DNA from 4 places in the Gordonia sp. NPDC058843 genome. Region 2 is predicted to be linked to each of the others. Evidence: predicted binding sites of a transcription regulator. Region 2 holds the regulator's gene; each other region holds the start of a gene.
The links. Region 2 encodes LexA, which represses DNA repair genes until DNA is damaged. Its sites were predicted from a motif close to CGAACANNTGTTCG; they were not measured.
Positions count from the first base shown of each region.

Region 1 (6,015 bases), on a different contig from region 2:
GGCGCAGTAGATGTTCTCACCGCCCGAGATGATCATGTCCTTGGCGCGGTCGACGACGTAGAGGAAGCCTTCCTCGTCCTGGCGTACCAGGTCGCCGGAGTGAAACCATCCGCCGCGGAAGGCTTCTGCGGTCGCCTCGGGCTTGTTCCAGTAACCGATCATCATGTTGGGCCCGCGGTAGACGATTTCGCCGACCTCGCCGGGTTTGACGTCGTTCATCAGTGGGTCGACGATGCGCGCGGTGACCGCCGGCACGACCTTGCCGATGGAGCCGAGCTTGCGCAGCGCATCCTTGCCTTCGAGGATCGTCGTCACCGGCGACATCTCGGTCTGGCCGAACGCCGTCATGTTGGCGGCCTCCGGGAACGACTCGTTCATCGCGTTCAGGATGGAGTCCGACGCCGGCGCCGCACCCCAGCTCATGGTGCGGAGCTTGAGGTTCCGGGGCCGCACTCTCTGCGCGGCGCACACCGCCTGCCACTGGGCGGGCACCATGAAGACCGAGGTGACGCCCTCGCGTTCGAGGGTGTCGAGCATGGTGTCGGGATCGAAGGCGCCGAGCGGGTGCAGTACCGCGCGCACCCCGCGATAGAAAATCGGTGCGAAACCGCCTATCCCCGCGATGTGGAACAGCGGCGGCACGATCGAGGCGACGTCATCGGATTGACCGTTCGTGGTAGCCAGCGTCGTCACCGCCTGCGCCTGGAGATTCTGGTGGGTGAGCATGGCGCCCTTGGGTTTCCCGGTGGTTCCCGAGGTGTACATGATGGCGGCGACGGTGTCCTCGGGCACGTCGACCTCCGGCAGGTCCGACGCGTCCTCTGCCACGAGGGTCTCGAAATCGAGATGGGCGTCGTTGTCGCTGCCGTCGACGACGATGATGGTGTCGATCTGGCCGGTCGATCCGGCGACCGCGTCGGCGATCGGCGCGAGCAGGGTTTCGGTCACCACCACTGTGGCCCCGCTGTCGGTGACGAGGTACGCGACCTCGGCGGGGCTCATCCGGATGTTCACCGGCACCGGGATGGCGCCGATCAGGGTGGCGCCGAGGATGGCCTCGATGTACTCGGTGCGATTCAGCAGCGCCATGAGCACCCGGTCACCGAACCGGACGCCCCGCCGGTGGAGGGCCGCACCGAAGGCATGCGAACGGTCGTCGAGTTCCTTCCAGGTGGTGTTCTTGTCGAGGTAGGTGATCGCAGTGTTGTCCGGGGTCATCATGGCGTGCCGGCGCACCTGGTTGTTCCAGTGATTGCGTCGTGAGCGGTACGGCTCCGTGGTCAGGTTGCTGGTGACGTCGGCGCTTGCAGTCATGACTGCCTCCCATTCGTCGAGCGGACTCGACCCGTTGTGAACACCCTCGATGAGGGATCGGCACTGTTGTGTCTCGAGTCACACATTAGGTCGTCCGTGTTGCCAGATTCAGGCATTCCCGCGGTTTGGTGGGCGTCTCCCGTTGTTCGTGCCGGGCCGCGCGCTCCGTTCCCGCCCGGAACGATTTGTCGACGAACCGGAGTGGGAACGGAGCGTGGGCTCACGTTGTCTCTGTGGAGTTGTCAAAGGACTGCTGCGGTCCCGAGGAATTCTCGGGTGCGGGGAAGGTGCTGCGCGAAGTGTGTTGTGGTCAGGCGGCGTCGTCGAGGTGCATGGTGCGCCGGTTGTAGGCGGGTAGCGGTCGGCGTCGTGGGTCGATCGTCGCGGGTGGTACGAGCCAGGGGTGTCGGTCGAAGCCCATGACGACGTCCCATCCGTGGTGGTGGACCTGTGTGTGGCAGCGTTGGCAGAGTAGACAGCCGTTATCGAGGTCGGTGGGACCACCGTCGGCCCAGTGCGCCACATGATGCACCTGCGTATGTGACGGTGGTGCACCGCATTTGATGCAGCAGCTGTCGCGAACGATCATCGCTTTTCTGAGGTGTGGCGGGAACAGTCGGTGGGTGTGCCCCATCTGTAGAGGCACGCCCTCATCGTCGAGGACGATCTCGGCCAAGGATCCGTCGCACGAAATCTGGCGAGCTGTTGCCTGGCTGACGGAACCGGTCCACGGCAGGGTGGCCGGATCGACGCCGGTCGCGGGGATGGTCAACATCAGTTGCGTGCGCGGGCTCCCAACACTGTCAATCGTCGCACCGATCGCTGCCTGGTCGAGGATCAGCTCGAAGGCGTCGGCGCGTTGCTGCTCTGCGGTGCGCCGATCCTCGGCGCCGTCGGGTTCAGTTCGTGGGCAGGTTCGTTCGTCGATCATGGCCCGGAACTTCTCTCCGACCAGTTGGGTGAGATCGGCGCGGATCACGACGCGGCCGTCGTCGGTGGTGTGCGCCGTCACCGAGTTCAGAGACGAATCGTCGGCGGCGGGGAGACGTATGTCGGACGCATCAGCGAGAGTGTTGGCGATCGTCCGTGCGCGCTCGAGGACTTGCGTCGGCGTCGCACCAGACAAAGCTTGCGCGAGAAGTTCAATCTCGTAAGAGTTCTTGTCGTCGTCGGAGAGTACATCAGGACACCGTTTCTCGATCTGGTTCATACCCCGGATGACGGCGTCGAGGACTTCCGAGGACAATCGTCCGTCCGCCGCGTGACGAGCCACTGCGGGAAGCGCGGGTAGGCCGTCGACACCGCGCATGGTGCGCATGGCTGCGGCGGGTGCGTGACCTGACTCGATCAGCATCCTCTTGGTGGTGCTGCCGACTTTCCGCGCGACGCCCAGCGTGTCGAGTTGTGCTGTGTGGGTGACGATCTGGTGGGCCACGACATTGGCGATCAGTCGCAGAGTGTTGAGGTCCTCGAATGTTGTTCTGCCCGTGGGATCGTCGGCGGGTGGGGTGATCTCGATGAGCTGATCGAGGAGGGTGTCGAGCTCTGGCATGGCTCCAAGCTACAGGAACATGCGTTCGATTTCGAGGTTTAGCCACAAGTCAGTTCGACGAATTCGTCGCCTGTGCAGCATATTTCGTTGACTGTGCGCCGTTTTTCGTTGACTGTGCACTACCCGTTGACAGTGGTTGACTCCAGTAACACCCGTATCGAATCCTGCGTAATCGGACCGCGGGCATCCGCGGCATCGAAGGTCCGGACCGGCACGCACGTCCAGGCGTCGGCATTGCGTACTCGCGCCGACAGTAGGCTGCAGTGCCGGAGCGCGAGGGCTTTCCCTCCCTACACCTCACCCGCACGTCGTCGAAGGTAGTCTCGCGCACGCTCGTCGCGCGTGAGCTCGGCGGACAGCTCGAAGTGCTCACGAGCTGCGTCGTAGTGCCCGGCGCGAACCAGTAGATCCGCCTGTGCCGCGTGGAACGGTCCGAAATCCGAGGCATCACTGCCCAACTCGGCAAGCAGAGACAGTCCGTGTACAGCAGAACTCGCACGCCCGACGATGGCGGCGTGAGCAATACGTGCACCCAGCGTCGGGGCAACCGCGACGAGCGCGGACGACAGAGCCGACAGCGCAGCCCAGTCGACGACACCGGTGCGAGCGCGGTCGGCGTGGACGGACTGCATCGCCGCCTCGAGTTGGAATCGTCCGTGCGGCTGCCCGAACGACGATGCTCGTCGAAGCATTGCCTCACCGTCCCGGATGAGCGCCCCATCCCAGGTGGCGGGGTCTTGTTCCTCGAGCGGCACGAACGGGCCCGTCCGTCCCGGCGCCCGCGACAACGACAGCGCAATCAGGGCGGCGAGACCCCAGGCCTCCGGTTCGTCGAGCAGCGAAGCGAGTGTGACGGCCAGGTAGAGCGACTCCCCCGCCATCGATTCGACGGTGTCGGGGTGAGAGCCGTCCGCGTCGTTCCACGCGATGGCGAAACATCCGTAGACGGCCTCCAGTACCGCGGGCAGACGTTCCGGCATGGCCGCGCGGTCGGGGACGACGAACGGTATGCGTGCATTGCGGATCCGGCGCTTGGCGCGGACCAGGCGCTGCGACATCGCCGACGGCGCCACCGCGAACGCAGCGGCGATGTCGGTGGCTTCGAAGCCGAGCACCGACTGCATCATGAGCGGAGTTCGGGCGGTTGCGTCGATGGCCGGATGCGCACACGTGAACAACAACTCGAGGCGTTTGTCCGGGATTGCGTCAGGGTCGAGATCGTCGAAGGGGGTCACTGCGGTCGCTCCGGGGGAAAGGGTGTCGTCGAGGACCGTCGATGTGCGGTGGGCCGCCGACTTCCAGACATCGCGCTGTTGATTACGTGCGACGGTGAGCAGCCAGCCCTCCGGGTTCGCCGGTACCCCGTCGGATGACCAGGTGACGAGTGCCCGTTCGAAAGCGGTTGCCAGCGCGTCCTCGGCGAGAGCCAGGTCCCCCGAGGTGGCGGCGAGAAGCGCCACCAGCCGCGAATACGATTCGCGGGCAGCGTGTCCGGCGGCGGTGTGCGCCTCTCGCTCTGTCATGGGTCCGACGTCACGCGTTGGGGATCCAGGCGCCGTCGACGGTGTACGTCGCGCCGGGCCGGATCTCGACGACGCCCCACTCGATCGGCGGTGCCTGACGCGCCCACTCGATGGCGGCGTCGAGGTCGGCGACATCGATGACGACGGTTCCGCCGAGTTGTTCCTTGGTGTCGGCGAACGGACCGTCCTGGACCACGAGTCGGCCGTCGACCTTGCGCAGAGTGGTCGCGACCTCCGAAGGCTGCAGGACTTCGGCGCTCACGAGCACGCCGGCGTCCTGGAGGGCGGTGGTGTACGCGGCGAAGGCCGCCTGCCCTTGTGCGATGGCCTCCTCACCGAGAGTCGACGCGTCCATCTCCGGGTAGTGCAGCAGCAGCGAGTAATGCATGATCTGACCTCTCGTTCATCGAACCGCGCATCGGTCCGTGTGCAGTGATGACGACCGTGCCGAGCGCCATTCGACATCTTCGACAGACAATTTTTCCGGCTATCCCGCCCGACCCCTGCGGAGGGCCGTCACGAAGGGCTGCCGAGCCGGTCGGCACGAGCCGCGGCGTCGGGCCACATCGCGGGACACGGCAGGCCTGGGACGCTCGCCATCTCGAAGTGCCACCACTCATTGGCGAAGGTTCGGCACAGACCCCATCGGTGACCGGTGCGTTGGAGCCAAGCGGCACCTTCGCGTGGGCCGACGTCGATGGCCTGGCCGCGCACGTGGGTCGACTGTTCGGGAGGCAGGACCCACCGTCGCGCCGCTTCCGGACTTCCGTGGGTCGCGATCGCGTCCCGCCACATCTGACGCTGCTCGGCGTGGGTTCGCTTTCCGGAGGTGATCCACAACGGAACCCCCTGCGCGCGAGCGGTGCTCGACGCCTGCTGGTAGGCCGTCGCCAAGACCGGATCGAGGCCGGCGGTCGACGGTGCGGCGTTCGCGGGCGCGGCGCCGATTACGGCCATCAGGAGGGCGCCGAGGACAGTGACAACGAGGACCGCGAGAGGGCGCGGCATAACGTCCGGAGAGCTCATTACCGCAGTAAACCGTACAACCGACACCTGCTGCATCCGACTGCGCGATGCGACTATCGTCATCGTCGGGTGGGCCGCGTGCGAGCCTGTGGAGGGTCGGAAAAATGAAGAAGCGTCTGGTGGTCTGTTGCGACGGCACGTGGAAGTCGTCGAAGGACCCGAGAATCTCGAATGTGGAGAAGATCGCCCGGGCTGTCACGACTGATGCCGACGACGGCGCGGTCCAGCTCGTCCACTATGTCAACGGTGTGGGGACCGGCTCCGGCTGGTCCGACCGCATCATCGGCGGGGCCTTCGGTCGAGGGCTCGACGCCAATCTGATCGATGCGTACCGCTTCCTCGCGCTCAATTACGAGCCCGGCGATGAGATCTTCGTCTTCGGATTCAGTCGCGGCGCGTACACCGCGCGAAGTCTCGGCGGCATGATCTGGCAGATTGGGCTTGTCACGCCGCACGAACTCGCCCAACGCCCGACCGAGAACCTGTTCGAAACGGTCCTGCGGTATTACCGGATGAAGCGCGAGGACCGCCCGGCACAGACTCCGGGCACGCAGGTGCCGGTCAAGTTCATCGGGGTCTTCGACACCGTCGGCGCGCTCG
Region 1 covers NZ_JBHYNC010000061.1:1,541-7,555, reverse strand. Annotated here, with positions in the region: gene fadD5 (fatty-acid--CoA ligase FadD5) at 1-1,314, opposite strand, end outside; gene ACFW3F_RS23925 (DUF222 domain-containing protein) at 1,625-2,866, opposite strand; gene ACFW3F_RS23920 (RNA polymerase sigma factor) at 3,157-4,389, opposite strand; gene ACFW3F_RS23915 (YciI family protein) at 4,400-4,777, opposite strand; gene ACFW3F_RS23910 (M15 family metallopeptidase) at 4,906-5,346, opposite strand; gene ACFW3F_RS23905 (DUF2235 domain-containing protein) at 5,520-6,015, shown strand, end outside.
Region 1: ACFW3F_RS23925 (DUF222 domain-containing protein) is a predicted target of LexA. The motif match lies at 2,881-2,894, and genes of this name have one in related genera.

Region 2 (6,015 bases):
CTGTTGGTGAACATGGTGAGCCGGCGGTCGGGTGCCGTCGCCTCGGCGGCGCGGTAGGTCGTGGTGCCGGCGTCGAAGAGCACGGAACCGCCGTCGGGCGGCAGGAACCGGATCGCCGCCCGGCCGATCGCGGTCTTCTGCTCGATCTGGCTCGACTCGCGCTCGTCGATCCCCAGTTCGCCGAGGGCACGCATGACCTCGGCGCGCACGGCGCCCCCGTGGACTCGCTGCAGATGTCCCGCGCGTTCCAGAACGGCGAGATCTCGACGCACGGTCTCGCTGGTGACGTCGAACTTCTCGGCGAGCGCGGTCACGGAGGCCCGCCCCGCGACGCGCACCTCGTCGACGATCGCCTGTTGTCTCTCCTCGGCGTACACACCGCTCCGATCTCCGGTTCCGGCCGCCCCGCTTGTTGAGGCGTGTGGGATTGCATGTTGTAGTAATTGTGTTTACGCCTGTTTGTGTTGACAAGTCAAGCACTATTTGTAACGGTGGTCACATCGGTAGTCGAGTGAGAGGCAAGACGATGGCGCAGATACTGACGGGAACCCCGGTGGTCGGCGGATTGGCCCACGGTCCCGCGCTGTGGCCGGGCGAGCGGCCCGATCACTCCCCGGAGAAGCTCGGCGTCGGTGTGGAGATCGCCGAGGAGCGCCGCGCCGACGAGGTGACGCGCTTCGCCGCCGCGGCCGGAGTGGTCGCCGCGCGACTGCGCGCCCGCGCATCGCAGAACACCGGGGTGGCTGCCGAGGTGCTCGCGGCCACAGCGGGCCTCGCCGAGGACCGGGGCTGGATCGGTGCCGCAACCGCCCTCATCACCAAGGGCGCCTCCGCCGAGGCCGCTGCCGTCGTGGCCACCGACCAGTTCGCGGCGGTGTTCACCAAACTCGGTGGGCTCATGGCCGAGCGGGTCACCGATCTGAACGATGTCCGGGACCGCGTCCTCGCCGAATTGCTCGGCCTACCCGAACCGGGCGTGCCGACACCGGAGGTGCCGTCGGTGCTGCTGGCCGACGACCTCGCACCCGCCGACACCGCGGGCCTCGACCCGACGAGCACGATCGCTCTCGTCACCCGCCTGGGCGGACCGACCAGTCACACCGCGATCATCGCGCGGCAACTGGGCATCCCGTGTGTGGTGGCAGTCGCCGATCTCGCCGAGATCGAATCCGGCACAACCATTCTCGTCGACGGGACGACCGGGCGGATCGAAGTGGAGCCCGACACGGAGACAGCCCGGACGCGCGTCGACGAGGACCGGCGGCACGCCGAAGTCGTCGCCGGCTGGACGGGCCCGGGCCACACCGCCGACGGTGCTCCGGTCTCGGTGCTCGCCAACGTCGCCGACGGATCGTCGGCAAGGGCCGCGGCCGGCCACCCCGTCGAGGGTGTCGGACTCTTCCGCACCGAACTCGCGTTCCTCGAACGCGCCGACGAACCGACGGTCGACGAGCAGGCTGCGATCTACCGTGAGGTCCTCGACGCGTTCGACGGACAGAAGGTGGTGATCCGCACCCTCGACGCCGGGTCCGACAAACCCCTCCGTTTCGTGACGCATCCCGACGAATCCAATCCCGCGCTCGGTGTCCGAGGGGATCGGATCGCGCTCGCACATCCCGAGATCCGTACGCATCAACTCGATGCGATCGCGCGGGCCGCAGAGGGTGTCGAGGTCGCGCCGTGGGTGATGGCGCCGATGATCGCCTCGCCGGCGGAGGCGCGCGTGTTCGCCGCGGAGGTCCGTGGCCGGGGTCTGGTGGCCGGGGTCATGATCGAGGTGCCCGCTGCGGCGATCCTGGCCGAGGCGGTCCTCGCCGAGGTGGACTTCGTGTCGATCGGCACCAACGACCTCACCCAGTACACGATGGCGGCCGACCGGATGTCGGCCGATCTCGCCGGGCTCACCGACCCGTGGCAACCCGCCGTGCTCAGCCTGATCGCCGGAGTCGCCGCCGCGGGAGTCCGTCAGGTCAAGCCGGTGGGGGTGTGCGGGGAGGCGGCCGCCGATCCGAATCTCGCCTGCGTGCTCGTCGGACTCGGGGTGACCTCGCTCTCCAGCGCGCCGGCCGCAGCGGCCGCGGTGGGAGCACGACTCGGCGAGGTGACCGCGCAGGACTGTCGCGCGGCCGCCGACGCCGCGTTGGCCACCTCCGACCCCGCCGCGGCGCGTGAGGCCGCCGCGGCAGTGCTCGACCGTTCGGTCGGTGGAGAGGTCAGACTCGCCGCATCACGGTGACGACCTTGCCGAGGATGACGGCGTCGTTACCGGGGATCGGATCGAACAGTTCGTTGTGCGGCATGAGCCAGACGTTGGCGCCCTGACGCTTGAAGGTCTTCACCGTGGCCTCGCCGTCGATCATGGCCGCGACGATGTCGCCGTTGTCGGCGACGTTCTGCTGGCGGACCACCACCCAGTCGCCGTCGCAGATGGCGGCGTCGATCATCGACTCGCCCACGACGCGCAACAGGAAGAGTGAGCCCTCGCCGACCAGTTCGCGGGGCAGCGGGAAGACGTCCTCGACGGCTTCTTCGGCGAGAATCGGACCGCCGGCCGCGATCCGTCCGAGGACCGGCACGAAGGTCGGCTCGGGCAACTGGCTCGCCGTCGGGTTCTCCGGAGTGGGCGGTTCGCTCGGGGCGATGTTGACCGCTCGGGGCCGATTCGCGTCGCGTTTGAGCAGTCCCTTGCGTTCCAGCGTCCGCAGCTGATGGGCCACCGACGACGTCGAGGCCAGGCCGACCTCGTCGCCGATCTCCCGGATGCTCGGCGGGTAGCCGCGCTCGCGTACCGAACGGCGGATCACCTCCAGGACCCCGAGTTGCCGCGGGGTGAGTGAGGCCTCGGCGGCGGCGACGTCGATCGGGGCCTCGGTGTCGGCGCCCCGCGCTCGGCCGCGCCTATCGCCGGTGTCACTCATGTTCGGTTCCTCTCGTCTTTCGGAACGTGCAGGTAGATGGCCCGTGGGATGTCTCAGCCGCGTCCGAGCCTAGCGGAGTGCGGGCATCACCTCAAACATTTGTTCGATGTGTCGCGAGACTTTGTCGGTGCGCCGTGCTACAAATTCGAACATCAGTGCATCGAACACCTGATCGAAGTTCGAACACCGAACAACCGCACACCCAGCACACCAGAACTCCCGGAGGGCACCATGCGCACCGCCACTCTCGTCGCTCCCGTCCACGCCGAACGCCCCGTCGTCACCCGGGCGAGCACCGATCGCGCCGATCGTGTCCGGACCCGGGCCCCGCTCTCCGACGGCACCAGGCCGGTGGACACCCGGCCCTCCGGCAACCGGCCGGCGGGTGGCTCATCGCCGCTCACCCCACGCCTGGGTGGCACGCACTGCGGTTCGCCGATGGGGGCGAGGGGCCGGGGCCCGGTCGCGCCGAATGCGGCGGTGTTCCGTCGCCGTCGCCGCACCGCGGTCGCCGTCCTCGCCGGCGTCGGGCTGGCGTTCGTCGTGTGGGTCTTCGGTGTCGTCGGGCAGAACTACTCGGACTCGATGACGCCTGCCGCGGTGAGCGCGGAGGTCGTCCACGTCCGCTCGGGGGATTCGCTCAGCACGATCGCCGGCCGGGTGGCGCCCGAGATGCCGCGTGAGGTCGTGATCGACGAGATCGTCGCGATGAACGATCTGCCTTCGAGCGCGCTGCAGGTGGGCCAGCCCCTGCTCACCCCCCGGTACCGCTGAGGCCGGGCGGTATCCTCGGTGTCACAGGGGCCGGCCGAGAAGCGGCGGGGCGCACGGTTTCACTGCGCTCCAGCGTCCCGAGACCTGCGTGAGGACACGATGCGCTGCCCCTTCTGCAAGAACGACGACACCAAGGTCATCGACTCGCGTGTCGCAGATGAAGGGCAGGCCATCCGACGCCGTCGCTCCTGCGTGGAGTGCGGGCGCAGATTCTCGACGGTGGAAAGTGCCGTACTGGCCGTGGTCAAACGCAACGGGGTCACCGAGCCGTTCAGTCGGGAGAAGGTGATGCGCGGTGTGCGGCGTGCATGCCAGGGCCGCCACGTCGCCGAGGACGCGCTCGCGCAGCTGGCCCAGCAGGTCGAGGACACGGTGCGCGCCAGCGGCTCGGCCGAGATCCCCAGCAACGAGGTCGGTCTGGCGATCCTGGGTCCGCTCCGCGATCTCGACGAAGTGGCGTATCTGCGTTTCGCCTCGGTGTACCGGTCGTTCGACTCCGTCGAGGACTTCCAGCGAGAGATCGACGACCTGAAGTCGGCATCGGCATCGACATCGGGTGATGCGCGCACCGAGACCGTCTCAGCCGAGCCCGTCCAGAGCTCGTAGGACCCGTTTCTCCGACACCGGAAACGCCGTACCGAGACGCTGGGCGAACAGGCCGACGCGTAGTTCCTCGACGAGCCATTGCGCCTCGTCGTCGACGATGGCCCGCCGGTGCTCGGGCACCTGCTCGAGGCGCTGCGCCCAGCGTTCGACGACCCGATCGACGACCCCCACCCCGGCCTGGTCTCGCGACGCCGACGCCGGCAGTGCTTCCAGTCGCGCCTGTGCACCTTCGAGGTAGCGCGGCACGTTCTCCAGATGTCGACGAGCGGTGGCCGCGACGAACCCGTCGAACACCAGGTGATCGATCTGTTCGGCGACGTCGTCGGCGGCCAGTGAACCGGCGTGCCGGTCGATGGCGGCCCGGACCGGCGCCATCCGTTCGAGCGCCGCGACGGCCAGCGTGAAGTAGTCCGGTGCGGCTTCGGTGACGCGCGGACGAATCCGCTCGAGGAATGCCGAGAACGCCTGTGGCGAGCGAACAGTCGTCAGCTCGGCGTCGTCGACGCCGGTGACGGTGTCTCGGATGGCCCGTCGCGTGCAGTCGGCGAGCAGCGCCTCGGTGTCCGCATACGGGCTCTGGCTCAGGGCGAGTCGAACAGCGGGAGTGAGCGATCCGGCGATCCGTTTGTGCAGCGGGGGTACCGCCAGATCGAGAAGTGCGATGATCCCGCGTCGATGTAGACGGTCGCGGGTGTCGGGGGTGGCCGCGTCGACGACGATGACGCCCCGCGCGTGGCCCTTGTCGTCGGACACCGCATCGATCGTCGGATACCGCGTCAGCCGCTGTCCCGCGACGTCGACCGTTCGCTCGTCGGCGAGCGTGCCGATCCCATCGGCGGTCCAGGTCCGGTACAGCGTGCGCGACACCGTCTTCGGTGCAGCGGGCGTGCCGGTCTGTTGCAGCTCGGGTAGCGAGTCGGCGCGGGCGACGATCTGTCCGGCGTCGTCGGCGACCGCGAAGTGCATGCGCAGGTGCGGCGGTATCCGGTCGGCGTCGAAATCGGCCGCGGAGATTCTCATCCCGGTGATCGCCGAGAGCTCACGGGCCAGCCCGACGGCCAGGGGCTCCTTGCGCGGGGTGAGCCGGCCGAGGGCGAGCTCGGCGAAGCGCTGTGCGGGGGACATGCTCTTGCGAAGTTGCTTCGGAAGTGACTTGACCAGCGCGGTGGCCAGTTCGGCGCGCATGCCGGGCACCGACCAGTCGAAGCCGGCCGGCCGCACGTGGGGGAGCAGGGCCTGTGGGATCACGACGGTGACCCCGTCGTCGGGTGTGCCGGGTTCGAAGCGATAGCGCAGTTCGAGTCGGGTGTCGCCCTGCTGCCAGGCGCCGGGATAGTCGGTGGGCGCCACCTCGGTGCCCCCCGTGACGTCCTCCGGCCGCAGATCCAGTAGCTCGGGTTCGGCGCGGCGGGCCTTCTTCCACCAGGTGTCGAAGTGACGGGCGGAGGTGACGTCCGACGGGAGTCGCCGGTCGTAGAACTCGAAGAGCTGGTCCTCGGTGATCACGAGTCCCCGAGTGCGCGTGCGGTTCTCGACGTCCGAGGCGGCGTCGAGAAGCCTGCGGTTGCGTTCGAAGAACGCGTGTTGCGTCCGCCAGTCGCCTTCGACGAGTGCGTGCCGGATGAACAGTTCGCGCGAGACCTCGGGGTCGATGGGGCCGTAGTCGACGCGCCGGCGGGCGACGAGGGGCACTCCATAGAGCGTCACGCGCTCGTAG
Region 2 covers NZ_JBHYNC010000001.1:127,412-133,426, reverse strand. Annotated here, with positions in the region: gene ACFW3F_RS00630 (DeoR/GlpR family DNA-binding transcription regulator) at 1-377, opposite strand, end outside; gene ACFW3F_RS00625 (phosphoenolpyruvate--protein phosphotransferase) at 527-2,236, shown strand; gene lexA (transcriptional repressor LexA) at 2,214-2,918, opposite strand; gene ACFW3F_RS00615 (LysM peptidoglycan-binding domain-containing protein) at 3,150-3,692, shown strand; gene nrdR (transcriptional regulator NrdR) at 3,792-4,298, shown strand; gene hrpA (ATP-dependent RNA helicase HrpA) at 4,272-6,015, opposite strand, start outside.

Region 3 (6,015 bases), on a different contig from region 2:
TCGACTCTCGATCACGCCGTGGAGAACGCACTGCTGCTGGAGTGGCTGGCCACCCTCTTCCACCGGACCAGCAGCATGGGCCGACCCCGCGAGCTGACCGACGCCGAACAACAGTCCACCATCGTCCAGGCCATCCGACTGGATTACGGGACACCCAAGGAGGACCGACCGTGACACTCTCGCCACCGCCGATCGTCCCCCTCGTGATCGCGACCGTGGGCGTCCATGTGCTGGACATCCACGTCGTCGGAATCGATTCCCTCCCAGAGGGTTCTGACGGCGCGCTTGTCGAGTCCATCGGTTTCTCGGCGGCCGGCACCGCGGGCGGGACGGCCCTCGTACTCAGCCGGCTGGGCGCGACCGTACGGACCCACGGTGCGATCGGCACCGACTCGATCGGACGTTCACTGACCGCACTGCTGGACGCCGAGGGTGTCGACACACACGGTCTCGTCCCGAAGGGCGGGGTCCAGACGTCGTCGTCGGTCATACCCGTCCGGCCCAACGGAGACCGGCCCGCGTGGCACTGCATCGGGGCCAACGCGCAGTTCGTTCTCGACGACCTGGGCTCGGACGCACTCGATGGGTTGGATCACGTACACCTCGGCGGCCCGGAGTTCCTCGGTGGTCCGGTCGCCGCCGAGCTCCTGGGCCGAGCACGCGAGCGCGGGATCACGACCTCGGCGGACCTGCTGGCAGGTGGCGACCCCGGGCTTCTCGAGTGGATCGGTGACGCACTTCCCCACCTCGACTATCTGTTGCCCAACGACGAGCAGACCCGCGGTCTGACCGGCTCGGATGACCTCGAGGACGGTGCCCGCGCCCTCCTCGACCGAGGCGTCGGATGCGTTGCACTCACCTGTGGCGCCGACGGAGCGCTGGTCGTGACCGGCGACGACACCATCGTCGTACCGGCGTTCCCGGTGGACGTCGTCGACACCACCGGTTGCGGCGACGCGTTCTCCGCCGGCTTCCTCACCGGCCGGCTCCGCGGGCTCGACCTCGCCGATGCAGCCGAACTCGGATGCGCGGTTGCCGCCCACGTCGCGCAGGGCATCGGGACGGCCGCGAACTCCTACGACCTCGCCGCGATCGAGACGTTCCGGCACTCCCGCGCCGCCTCCTGAGCACCGGTCGGTGCCGGCCCGGTTTGGTGGGCCCTGCCTCGGGTAGGCCAGCATCATGACCGACACGAACGACATCAACGGTTCCACCGTCGTCATCGCCGGGGCGTCCAGTGGATTCGGGCGCGGCGCCGCGGTGCGGCTCGGCGAACTCGGCGCCAACGTGGTGGTCGCCGCGCGTCGAACCGCTGCACTCGACGAGGTCGTCGCCGAGATCACCGCCAAGGGCGGGACCGCGCTGGCGGTGACCACCGATGTCAGCGATCCGCGCGCCGTGAGCCACCTGGCCGCAGCGGCACTCGAACGGTTCGGTTCCATCGACGTGTGGGTGAACAACGTCGGGATCGGGGCGGTCGGATACTTCTGGGACATCCCGATCGAAGACCACGCCCGCTTGGTCGACGTGAACCTGAAGGGTCTGATCTATGGTGCGCACGCGGCGCTGCGCGTATTTCGCGCTCAGGGCCGGGGCACCCTGGTAAACGTCGGTTCGGTCGACTCCGCGGTGCCGCTGGCCCTGCAGAACACCTACGCCGCAACCAAATCCGCGGTCCGCAGTCTCGGCCATTCGTTGACCGAGGAGTTGCGGATGTCCGGTGACGACGCCATCCGGGTCGGCACCATCCTGCCGTGGGCGGTGGACACCCCGTGGTGGACCCACGCCGCCAACTACACCGGACACGAACCGCGCATGGCTGCGATGGACGACCCGCAGATCGTCGTCGAGGCCATTGTCGCCGCCTGCACCGATCCGAAGCTCGACCATCCGGTCGGTTACAAGGCCAAGGCTGCGAACGCTTCTCATTCCGTGATGCCGGGTATCACCGAACGGTTCTCGGCGGCAGTCGTGAAGTCGGAAACGGAGAAGGGAGCACCCGTGAAGGCCCATCCTGGGGCCATCCACGATCCGAATCCGGGCAGCACCGGGATCTCCGGCGGTATCCGCGAACGGATGGTCGCCGAGGACTCCCGCTGACACCGGTCGGCGTCGCTCGTTGTTGTGCGCCGCCGCGCCCTGCTGGTCGAGCAGCGCCGCCGTGCCCTGCTGGTCGAGCAGCGCCGCCGTGCCCTGCTGGTCGAGCAGCGCCGCCGTGCCCTGCTGGTCGAGCAGCGTCGACGTGCCCTGCTGGTCGAGCAGCGTCGACCGAGCGAAGCGAGGACGCCGCGCCCGTCGAGGCCGCCCGTCGAGGCCACCGAGGCGACCCGCAGCTCCTGTCGGTGCGGCGTGATTCGATTGCCAGAGAAATGGCGATCGGGAAATCGATCCTTGACTCGAACGTATGTTCGAGTATTGTGGAGGCATGCCATCGGGGGCGGGGGCCGAATCCACATCGGTGGACCCATCACAGCACTCGGTCGAACCACGCCTTCGTCTCGACGATGAACTCGCCGCCTCCGAACTCATCGAGGTGTTGAGTCATTGCGCCGGGCTGGCGGCAGCGTCCGCGCATCGAATGATGGTCGTTGCCAGCCTCATTCACGACGAGCGCGAGATGGACTACGCCCAGCAGCGCGCCGAGACCCACAGCGGCGAACTCGACTCCATCGAAGCCTTCGAGAACCTGTCAGCGCGGGTGGCCGCCGGCGAGAACCCCTACGAGCAGTTCGGCCCGAACGGACTCGAGCAGGCCATCGCCGAAGTCGGTGCCACTCTGACGGTGACACCGGCCGAGGCGAAAGAGCTGATCGAGGCCGGTGACGCGCTGCGCTATCGACTCGCCTTCACCGGACACGCCCTGGCGTGCGGTCGAATCGACAAGCGTCGCTTCCTGATCGCCCTCAAACGCACCGACCTCATCACCGATACCGACGAGATGCAGACCGTCGACGCCCATCTGGCCGAGGCGACCTTCGCCCGCGCGCCGATGTCGACGGCGCGCTTCACCGCCATGGTCGACTCGATCGTCGCCAAGTGGGCGCCCGACGCGATCCGCCGACGCAAAGAGCGGGTGAAGGGTGATCGCAAGGTGACGGTCACGCCTGATCGGTTCACACCCGGACAGTCCCGGATCGGCGGCACGCTGCCCGCCGCCGATGCCGCCGAGTTCGATGCCCGGCTGTCGTCGATGGCCACCGCGGTCCATGCCGGTGACCCTCGAACCCTGCCCATGCGACGCGCCGACGCCCTCAAAGCCCTCGCCCGGGGCGAAGCGGCTCTCACCTGCCTATGCGACGACTGCGCCGCTGCCCCAGGCGACACCGACTCGCCGCACGACGTCGATGCGGAAGTAGCCGCCGCCGCTGAACGTGTCGTGGACCCGTCCGCCGACAGCGTGGTCGCCGAGCCCCGCGACACGAACGCCTCACCATCGCTCGCACCGCGCGCGACCTTCCACATCGTGGTGAATCTGTCGACGCTGATCGGTCTCGACGACGATCCCGCGTTTCTCGACCGGCACAGCATCCTTGACGCCGACACCGCCCGAACCCTTCTAGCCGAAGCCCGACGCACCTACATCCATCCCACCCCCGCCAACCCCGACGCCCCACCGGCCCCAGCACCGGTCGCCGACGCCAACAGTTCAGCGACCCGGTACGCCCCGTCGAAGAAGCTGCAGGCCCTGGTTCGTGCGGGCGAACTGTGCTGCACCTTTCCGGGCTGCAATGCGCCGGTCTGGCAGATCGACCTCGACCACACCGAACCCTTCGACCACGCCGACCCACGTCGCGGCGGCCCGACCGATGCGCGCAATCTGAAGCCGCTGTGCCGGTTTCATCACCGCATCAAGACCTTCACCAGCTGGCAGGACCACCAAGACGAACTCCAGACCGCCTGGTACACCACACCCACCGGACACATGTTCGTCGGCAACGCCTTCAGCGGACGCGACCTGTTCAACAAGCTCACCCCGAGCCGGCCACCCGATCACCCAGCACGGTCGAGGCTCAACGACCTGCGCGACAACGACTTCCGACGCCAGCAGCGCGCCGACAAACGCTGGAACGACGCCAACCCGCCGCCCTTCTAGACATCGGTCACGGCCTCTGTGGAGCCCCCGTAGTAGCGGCGCAGGAATTCGTCGCGGTACTCGGTGTACGTGCCGTTCTCGATGGCCTCGCGGGCTCGGTCGACGAGAGTGACGATGAACGACACGTTGTGCAGCGTCGCGAGAGTCGCGCCGAGTCCTTCCTTCGCCTTGAACAGATGGTGCAGGTAGGCCCGGCTGTACTGCGACGTGTAGTTTTCCACCTCGGGGTCGAGCGACCGGAAGTCGCTGCGGTACTTGGCATTGGTCACGTTGTACCGGCCGTCGAGTGAGTAGATCGCACCATTGCGGGCGACCCGGGTGGGCGACACGCAGTCGAAGGTGTCCACGCCGTTCTCGATGGCGGTGAAGATGTCGTCGGGTTCACTGATCCCCAGTAGATGCTTCGGGGAGTCCTCCGGGAGCTCGTCGTTGACCCAGCCGACAATGGTGCCGAGGTTGTCCTTCTCGAGTGCGCCACCGATGCCGTAGCCGCCGAAACCCTTGCCGCCGACAGCACGGTCCGCCTCGCTCAGCGCGACGAGATCGCGCGCCGCTTTGCGCCGCAGATCCTCGTACTGCGCGCCCTGGATGACCCCCCACAGGGACTGCTGCGGCCGATGCGCACGCTCGACGCTCAACCGATTGTGCTCATCGAGGCACCGGATCGCCCACAGTCGCGTTCTCTCCAGCGAATTCACCTGGTAGTCACGGGTGTTCATCAGCGTGGTCAACTCGTCGAAAGCGAAGATGATGTCGGCGCCCAGCTGGTGCTGGATCTGCATCGACACCTCGGGGGTGAATCGATGAGCCGAGCCGTCCAGGTGTGACTTGAAGGTCACCCCGTCGTCGTCCACCCGCGAGAGCCGTTCCTTGCCATTGGCGGTGAGGTCGTCGTCGGGAGTGCCGGTGGCCTCCATCGAGATGACCTTCTTGAACCCCGCACCGAGCGACATCACCTGGAAGCCACCACTGTCGGTGTAGGTGGGGCCCCGCCAGTTCATGAACGCCCCGAGCCCACCCGCCGCGTCGATGATCTCCGGCCCCGGCTGCAGATAGAGGTGGTAGGCGTTCGCGAGTACTGCCTGGGCGCCCAAGGCGGCGACGGACTCGGGCAGGACCGTCTTGACGGTGGCCTTGGTACCGACGGGCACGAACGCAGGGGTGTGGATCGGCCCGTGCGGGGTGGCGATCGTCCCCGTGCGCCCACGGGTGCCGGGCAGGGTCGTGCCGACGGTGTACGTGGGGTCGGCGATGTCGGTTCCGGTACTGCTCACGCCGAGAATCTTCGCAGGTCGAGCCGTGTCACCCAAACCGGCGCGGGCATACGGCCTTGGTGCGACGACCGCCACGTTCGCTACGGTGGGAAACCATGTCGCGCAGAACTCGCACACCCGGTACCGCAGCGAACAGCCTTTCCACGGCAGTGAGGGTCGCGGGCGCGACCCTCGGGCTGTCGGTGGCGATGATGGCGCTGGCTGCGTGCGGCGAGGAGCAGGACGTCACCGCGGCTTCGTCGATGCCGGCCACCAGTGCGGCCGCGACGAGTGAGCAGACCGACGGTCCCGCGACCTCGCCCCCGGTGGTCCCCGGTCGCAAACCGGTGTCGACGACACCGTCGAGCACGGTCGCCTCCGACGACTCCGACACCACCTGCGGCACCATTCCCGGTCCCGACGGCGCGCTGCGCGTACTGGTCCTCGCCGGCGACGTGACCTGCGACTCGGCTCGGAGCATCGCCACCCAGTACGGACCGAAGATCACCACCGGCCAGCAGCAGTCGGTGGCCGGTTGGACCTGCGCGCCCTCGCAGCTCGAGGGCGTCCTGGCAGCCTGCCAGAAGGGCACCACGGTGATCGGTTTCGCACCGTGATGCCGACCCCGCCCGCCGGCGCTTGACCCTCACGCGACGTCAGGCATCAGGG
Region 3 covers NZ_JBHYNC010000006.1:194,776-200,790, reverse strand. Annotated here, with positions in the region: gene ACFW3F_RS06990 (class II aldolase/adducin family protein) at 1-174, shown strand, start outside; gene ACFW3F_RS06985 (carbohydrate kinase family protein) at 171-1,127, shown strand; gene ACFW3F_RS06980 (SDR family NAD(P)-dependent oxidoreductase) at 1,183-2,100, shown strand; gene ACFW3F_RS06975 (DUF222 domain-containing protein) at 2,426-4,093, shown strand; gene tgt (tRNA guanosine(34) transglycosylase Tgt) at 4,090-5,367, opposite strand; gene ACFW3F_RS06965 (hypothetical protein) at 5,463-5,963, shown strand.
Region 3: ACFW3F_RS06975 (DUF222 domain-containing protein) is a predicted target of LexA. The motif match lies at 2,398-2,411, and genes of this name have one in related genera.

Region 4 (6,015 bases), on a different contig from region 2:
CCGACGCACGAGGTCAGCGCAAGCACCGTAAGTATCACCAGAAACGCTCTGCCACCACGCAGTTGCAGATTCCTCACCACCCAGCACCCTTCGGTAGCTTGGGATCCTTTAACCTGTTCAGCTGATTCTCGTACTCGTTCAGGAAATCGTTGTCCCGGTCACCGAATATGTCTTGCACCACAGAATTGATCTTCTTTGTGTCGCCACCCTCAGCGAGCCCGTTGCGTCGTAGATTGTCGACAAACTCCGGGTCATCCATTCGATCGCCATAAATGTCGCGCATTTCTACGCTATCTAAAAAGCTGGGGTTACTTCGTATATATCCCTCAAGCAGTCCTTGATAGACCGAATCCAGATTAGTCCCTCTGAAAACGCTTGCGCGAACCTCGTTGAACTGGACATCTGGGCTGATATCGTCTGGATTCGGCGGCATCCCGACCACGCCCAGCTTAAGCGACGGCGAAGCAACATCTACGAACGTTTTGAAGAGCGGATTCAGGTTGGGGGCCGCGAGCCCCAATGACTTCACTGAATCGAATGCAGCACCGTGTAGGGCGTAATCACGTGCGGCCTCATAACGTTTGTCGGCGACGTCCTCGTCGAGCATCTCGTTTAATCCACCGGTCATCGCGCCATGCAACCGCCCCACAACCTCGCCCAACCCGGCACGAGTCGCGTCGGCTCCGAATATCTGTTCTAGTGCACTCGCCTGCAGCATGGCATTCGTGTTGATTATTCGTCCTGCATCCGGGTCTGTATCCAGAATATGGAACAGCGCCTTGAAGTCATATGCGTCATCGAGAGGCACAACGCCCCGAGTCTCGAATATATCGGAATCTGCGCCTCCGAGTTCGGCCAAGTACGGCGCGACGGCCGAAGCCAAGGTTCGCGTGAGTTCAGGGTTCAGCGCGCCAAGAGATTCCGGTGAGCCGTTAACGTCTGCGAAGTCAACCTTGTTGTCCGCTATGAATCGAGCCAAGGCGCTGGCGACCTCGCCCGACCTCACACTGTCGGCCATCTGTTCCGCAGTTGCGTGATCTGGGGTGTTGGCGACGCCGGGCATCCAGTTGAAGAGTTTGTTGATGCCGTCACTCCCATGCCCCGCCTCATCGGTCCAATCGAACGTCAGCAGACGCTTGAGGGCTTCGGCATCCTTGAATGACCGCTCGGTGCCGTCCATATCGAACGTCGTCGGCATCGTGCTGCTGGACGGATTGCCGGTCGCCGACATCACTGCGTCATGTACCGCAATGTGATCACTACCCGCGACGCCGAGCATCTGAACGAGGAGACTTTCGACTTCGCCCTTGCCGACGAGATTGTGATTCAACAGGCCGGGATTGGAGGCATACTCAGTGGCACCTGCACCTGCGATCTCACTGGCTCTCGCGATCAAGGCCCGGTCGACGTCGCTTCCCAACTGCACAGACTCCGAGCCGTACGCACCCCCGGCCGGATCAACTGAGCGGTGTTCAAGGATGTCCATCACCGACGTGAGGTCGTCGAAGGTCTTCAGATCGGTAACCGACCTGTGGCCGCCGGAGTGCGCGCCCGAGTCCGGAACCGTCAACCGGCCCTTACTCGCAGCAGATTCGGTCAGCGCGTCCCGGATCGGCGCCGGAAGTTGACTCATGCCGCCGGTCACGAATGGTGCTTGAGTCCCCAAGATCTCGGCGAACGGGTTCGAATCGGTCTGTGCGGTCCGCAGATGAGGATTGCCGAGCATGAACACCCCATCGGCAAGCCCCTGCTTCAAGCTCTCCTGTTCCGCGCCGGCGTACTTGTCGCCGAAAGACTTCAGTGCGTCGAGCGAGCGGGGCTGCTGCCCCTCGGGTCCGGCGCCCCAGTTCGGCGTGTAGATCGCTTTCAGGTAATCGAACTGTTCTTTGGGAATGACCGCAAGGTCTCCGCGGGCCAGCGCTGCGCGCTGTTCCGGGGTCAGGCTGGTCGCGCTGAAGAACCGATCCTTCTGCTCCCTCGTGGCGGTCCCACTCATGATGGCTTGGACATCGATACTGGCCTGGCCCGGTGAGTAGCTCGACGCCAACGGCGCATTGCCCTCCGCGTCCCCGAAGGCCGTCGCGAGCACTCGCGCCCCGTTGCGATCGTCCTCACCCATCTGGTCTGCGAGTGACTGAAGTGAGAGGGTGGCCGTTTTAGCTTCTTCAGAACGCGACGCCTGGTCGGCGAGAATCGCACCTTCGGTCGCGCTCCCCGCCTCCACGCCCTTGAGCTCGGCCGCATAGTCCCGGGTGTCTCGTACAGTCCAGTCGTCGGCAACGCTGAACTTGTCCCGTTCCAGTCCGAGCGCGCGAAGCAGCGCCGTGGTGCGATTCGGGCCGATCGCTGACGAGGTGTTTCGTAGGACGTTGGCAGCGTGGGTGAGGTCGGCGCCGAGCTTGTTGATCTCGACCCGATCCGAGCCGGCGCGGGCTTCACATCCGAGCTGTGAGGCGCCGACCCATCCCTTCGAGTCACCGGCCCTCATCGGCGCGTCCGCCATCGCCTGCGTCTGTTTCCGAAGACCATCCGCCCCGGCGTCGAGCGCGTTCGCCGCAGCATCCAGGGACATCACGTCCCACCCATTGACAATGGACCTCGATGGACGTGACATCAGAATTCGCTGATCGCACGGAAGCCGCTGGCCAGTGCCTCCTCGGTGTCAGCGACCTCGCCGACCGCCTGGTAGCAGGTCTGCGACACCTGGTCCATCCTCGCCGCCGCGCGACCCAACAACGAACGAACAGTGTCGTCCTTACCTGAGCACGCCGCACCGATGGCCGAGGCCGGCATCGCACCCGAAGCGTCGCCGAAGGCGGACTTCCCGGTCCACAGGGCTCGCGTCTCCGACGAGCATCGAGCCAGCGCATCGCCGACGCCGGTGATGACACCCAGTTCCTCGACACCAAACCGTTCAGCCATACAAACCCCCCCGAGTCTGCATCAGTCCACGACGTGGCACACACCGCCACCACGAACAACCTAGTACGACATCACGCTGCCGTCCGTCCGCCATCCACAATCAGGAGGCAGCGAGTATCTGGATCAGGCGCGTTTCGACGCCGCTCCATGTTGCCGGCTGATGCCCGATCGCGGGCGGGGCAACGCTCCGATGTCGGGCCTTGGTCGGGGTGATCACGTCGATCACGCGTACCCCGCCCACCATCTTCACGTTGTAGAACCAGCCGGGCGCTTCCTTGGCGCGGTTGTGGAGCATGCAGGTCCCGTCTGCGTTGACCGCGCTGGTCGGCCCCCTGCGTCGGTGCGGTGCCGCGTGGTCGATCTCCGCGACCGGCGCACCGCAATAGGGGGTCCGGCACCGCTGGTCTCGTAGACGTATGTAGCGGGCAAGTGCGGGCGGGAAAGCCCGCGATCGAGATTCCATCGCGACCAGGGCCCCGTCGGATGGTCGTGCGTACAGGCGGCGCAGTGTCGACGCGGTCTCACCCTCGGGGTCTACCGAATCGGCTATCAGGAGTCTCGCGACGGTCGCCGGGACCGGACCGTACCCCGACACGTCCGCGGCCGTATCCGCCAGGCCCAACAAGCTCTGTTCGGACAGAACGACATTCACCGCGATCGGCGTCGGCTCCGCAACCGAGCGGCCGGTGACACGCTCAACGAGGGTGTCGGCCATGACTTCCTGATGAGAGCGGCCATCGGACGCGGACACCGAGTCGGCGTGCTTCTTGAGCGCGGCGTACACCGCGATCCCGTCCGCCATCGGCAGCAGCGCCGACAGTTGCGTCATCAGATCCGGCGCGGGCCGAACGGTGACGCGACGATCCTTCTCGGCCTTCGCCTTCCGAGCCACCACCGCTTCTGGTTCCAACTCGTAAGCGTGTCGTTTGGCGAGCGCCTCGATCTCGCGATCGGACATACCCATCAGCACCGCGGGATCACCACAGATGCGGCGGTCGGTCTCCTCGCGCGATTCACGTATCAGATAGGCGGTCTCGCGCACCAGGATCGTTGCCCGCCACTCGGTGAGGACTCCCGCGGTGAGTGCCGCCAGAGTGTGCGGCATCTCGTACGCCAGGGCGCGGGCGAACCCGAGGCACTGACTTCCCTTGCGAGGCGACACCTTACGCGCCAGACCCACTTCGGCGGCCAGACCGCGCCCGCGCCGCTGGTGTGGGACGTTCCGCGCGGCTTCGTCGGCCGCGCGCAGGTCATCGAGATTCGCGGTCTCCCGCACCTGAGACGCGGTGCACGCCGACTTGATCTCTTCGAGAAGAGTGAGGCGACCCACCGATTCCGCCTCGTCGACACCTACCGGCATCGCCGACAAACCATCCGCGATAGACCGCAGATGGTCGGTACCCAAGAGAATCTTTGTGTTCGGCGATGCCTCGTACATGCATTCGATAGTACCGAAGTATCCGCGGTCCAGGAAGCATTTTCCACAGGATCTGGGTAGCCATTTCACTTAGCCATTGAGTTCAGCGTAAGAACCTGTCACACTTAGCCACATGGCACATAGTTCGACTCCACTCGACGAGATCTTCGGCGCGCTCTCCGATCCCACGCGTCGCGCCGTCGTCGAACGCCTGGGGCGTGGGCCGGCCAGTGTCGGCGAGCTCGCCGACCCCTTCCCCATCACCCTGCCGTCGTTCATGAAGCATCTCCGCGTGCTGGAGGACAGCGGGCTCGTCTTGACCAAAAAAGTCGGACGTACGCGAATGTGCACCCTTGACAGGCGGCGTATGCGCCGTCTGTCGACGTGGCTCGAACACCAACGCACCGTGTGGACCGAACGCACCGACCGTCTCGAAGACTTCGTCACGGACACCGAGGAGACACCATGATCGACCCCGAACTCGACCTGACCCTGCACCGGGTGATCCGCGCTCCGCGAGAACGCATCTGGGATGCCTGGACGCGGCCGGAGCAATTCGCACAATGGTGGACGCCGGCGCCGACCGTCACCCGCGTCGACCGCCTCGAAGCCACACCGGGTGGCGCGCTAGTGACCCGGATGAGCGAGGACGGAACCACTTTCGTCCCGCACATGGACGCCGTCTTCCTGGTCGCGGACGCCTACGAGCGCTTCGTGTTCACCAATGCCGTCGACAGCTCGTGGCGTCCCGCCGAACCGTCGCCGGTTCCCATGACCGCCGAGGTCACATTCGCCGAGCACGCGGACGGAACCGAGTACCGCGTCGTGGTGCGCCATCGGAGTCCGTCCGACCGTGACCGCCATGACGAACTGGGGTTCTACGACGGCTGGGGTTCGGTCACCGCCGCACTCGCCGACCTGGTGGAACGCGAAGCCCCACAATGAAGGTCGCCGTCTCGGACCTCGTCGTGATCGACGACGCCACGGTCGTCAGCTTTATACCGACGGATGGACCTGCCAACCGGGCGACGGCTTCATCGCCGGCCATGGTCGCGGCGCGAAATCGTTAGGCTGTCGCGGAATTTCGGAGTTCGTCCCGGTTCGACCGCACTCCGCCGTCTCCTTGGCGTAGCGCGTGCCACCGACGGATTGGCGAACGTAATCGACAACGCGCCACGCGCCGAACACATCTCGGTTGGCACCTCTGGCTGTCCCACCCCGGTCGGCCGCCGGAAGAGCGCCAGGCGTGCGTTCGAACCGGATGACAGCGGGGAAGGTCCACTCCGGGTAACTCGTGTTCAACCATTCGCGGGCAGGATCCTCGGGATTCCTGCGCACGGATTGAACATCGCTTCGGCACAGGACCATGGTCGTGAACAACCCGTCGTCCTCGCGTCTGAGAGGACGGAAGAAATAGGTGCCGGCCAGGTCCGTCGAGTAGCTCGGAGACACGAGCCGACCAGCGACAAGGGAGTCAATGTCCGCCGGTGCAGCCTCCCTGAACCCCGGGTAGCCCCACTCCGGAGACCGACCGGCGAACGCCAACTCGAACGACTCCACAAAAGCCCGCACGAAGGTGCCCGTCGGATCGTGCAGGTCGACGACATCGGTCGGCGCCCAGCGGAAGGTGACGTCGTACCTCGGCGGCAGATGGTCCGCGGAAGGTGCCGCAGACG
Region 4 covers NZ_JBHYNC010000003.1:8,650-14,664, reverse strand. Annotated here, with positions in the region: gene ACFW3F_RS03020 (hypothetical protein) at 74-2,572, opposite strand; gene ACFW3F_RS03015 (hypothetical protein) at 2,614-2,922, opposite strand; gene ACFW3F_RS03010 (DUF222 domain-containing protein) at 3,023-4,282, opposite strand; gene ACFW3F_RS03005 (ArsR/SmtB family transcription factor) at 4,473-4,808, shown strand; gene ACFW3F_RS03000 (SRPBCC domain-containing protein) at 4,805-5,284, shown strand.
Region 4: ACFW3F_RS03010 (DUF222 domain-containing protein) is a predicted target of LexA. The motif match lies at 4,354-4,367, and genes of this name have one in related genera.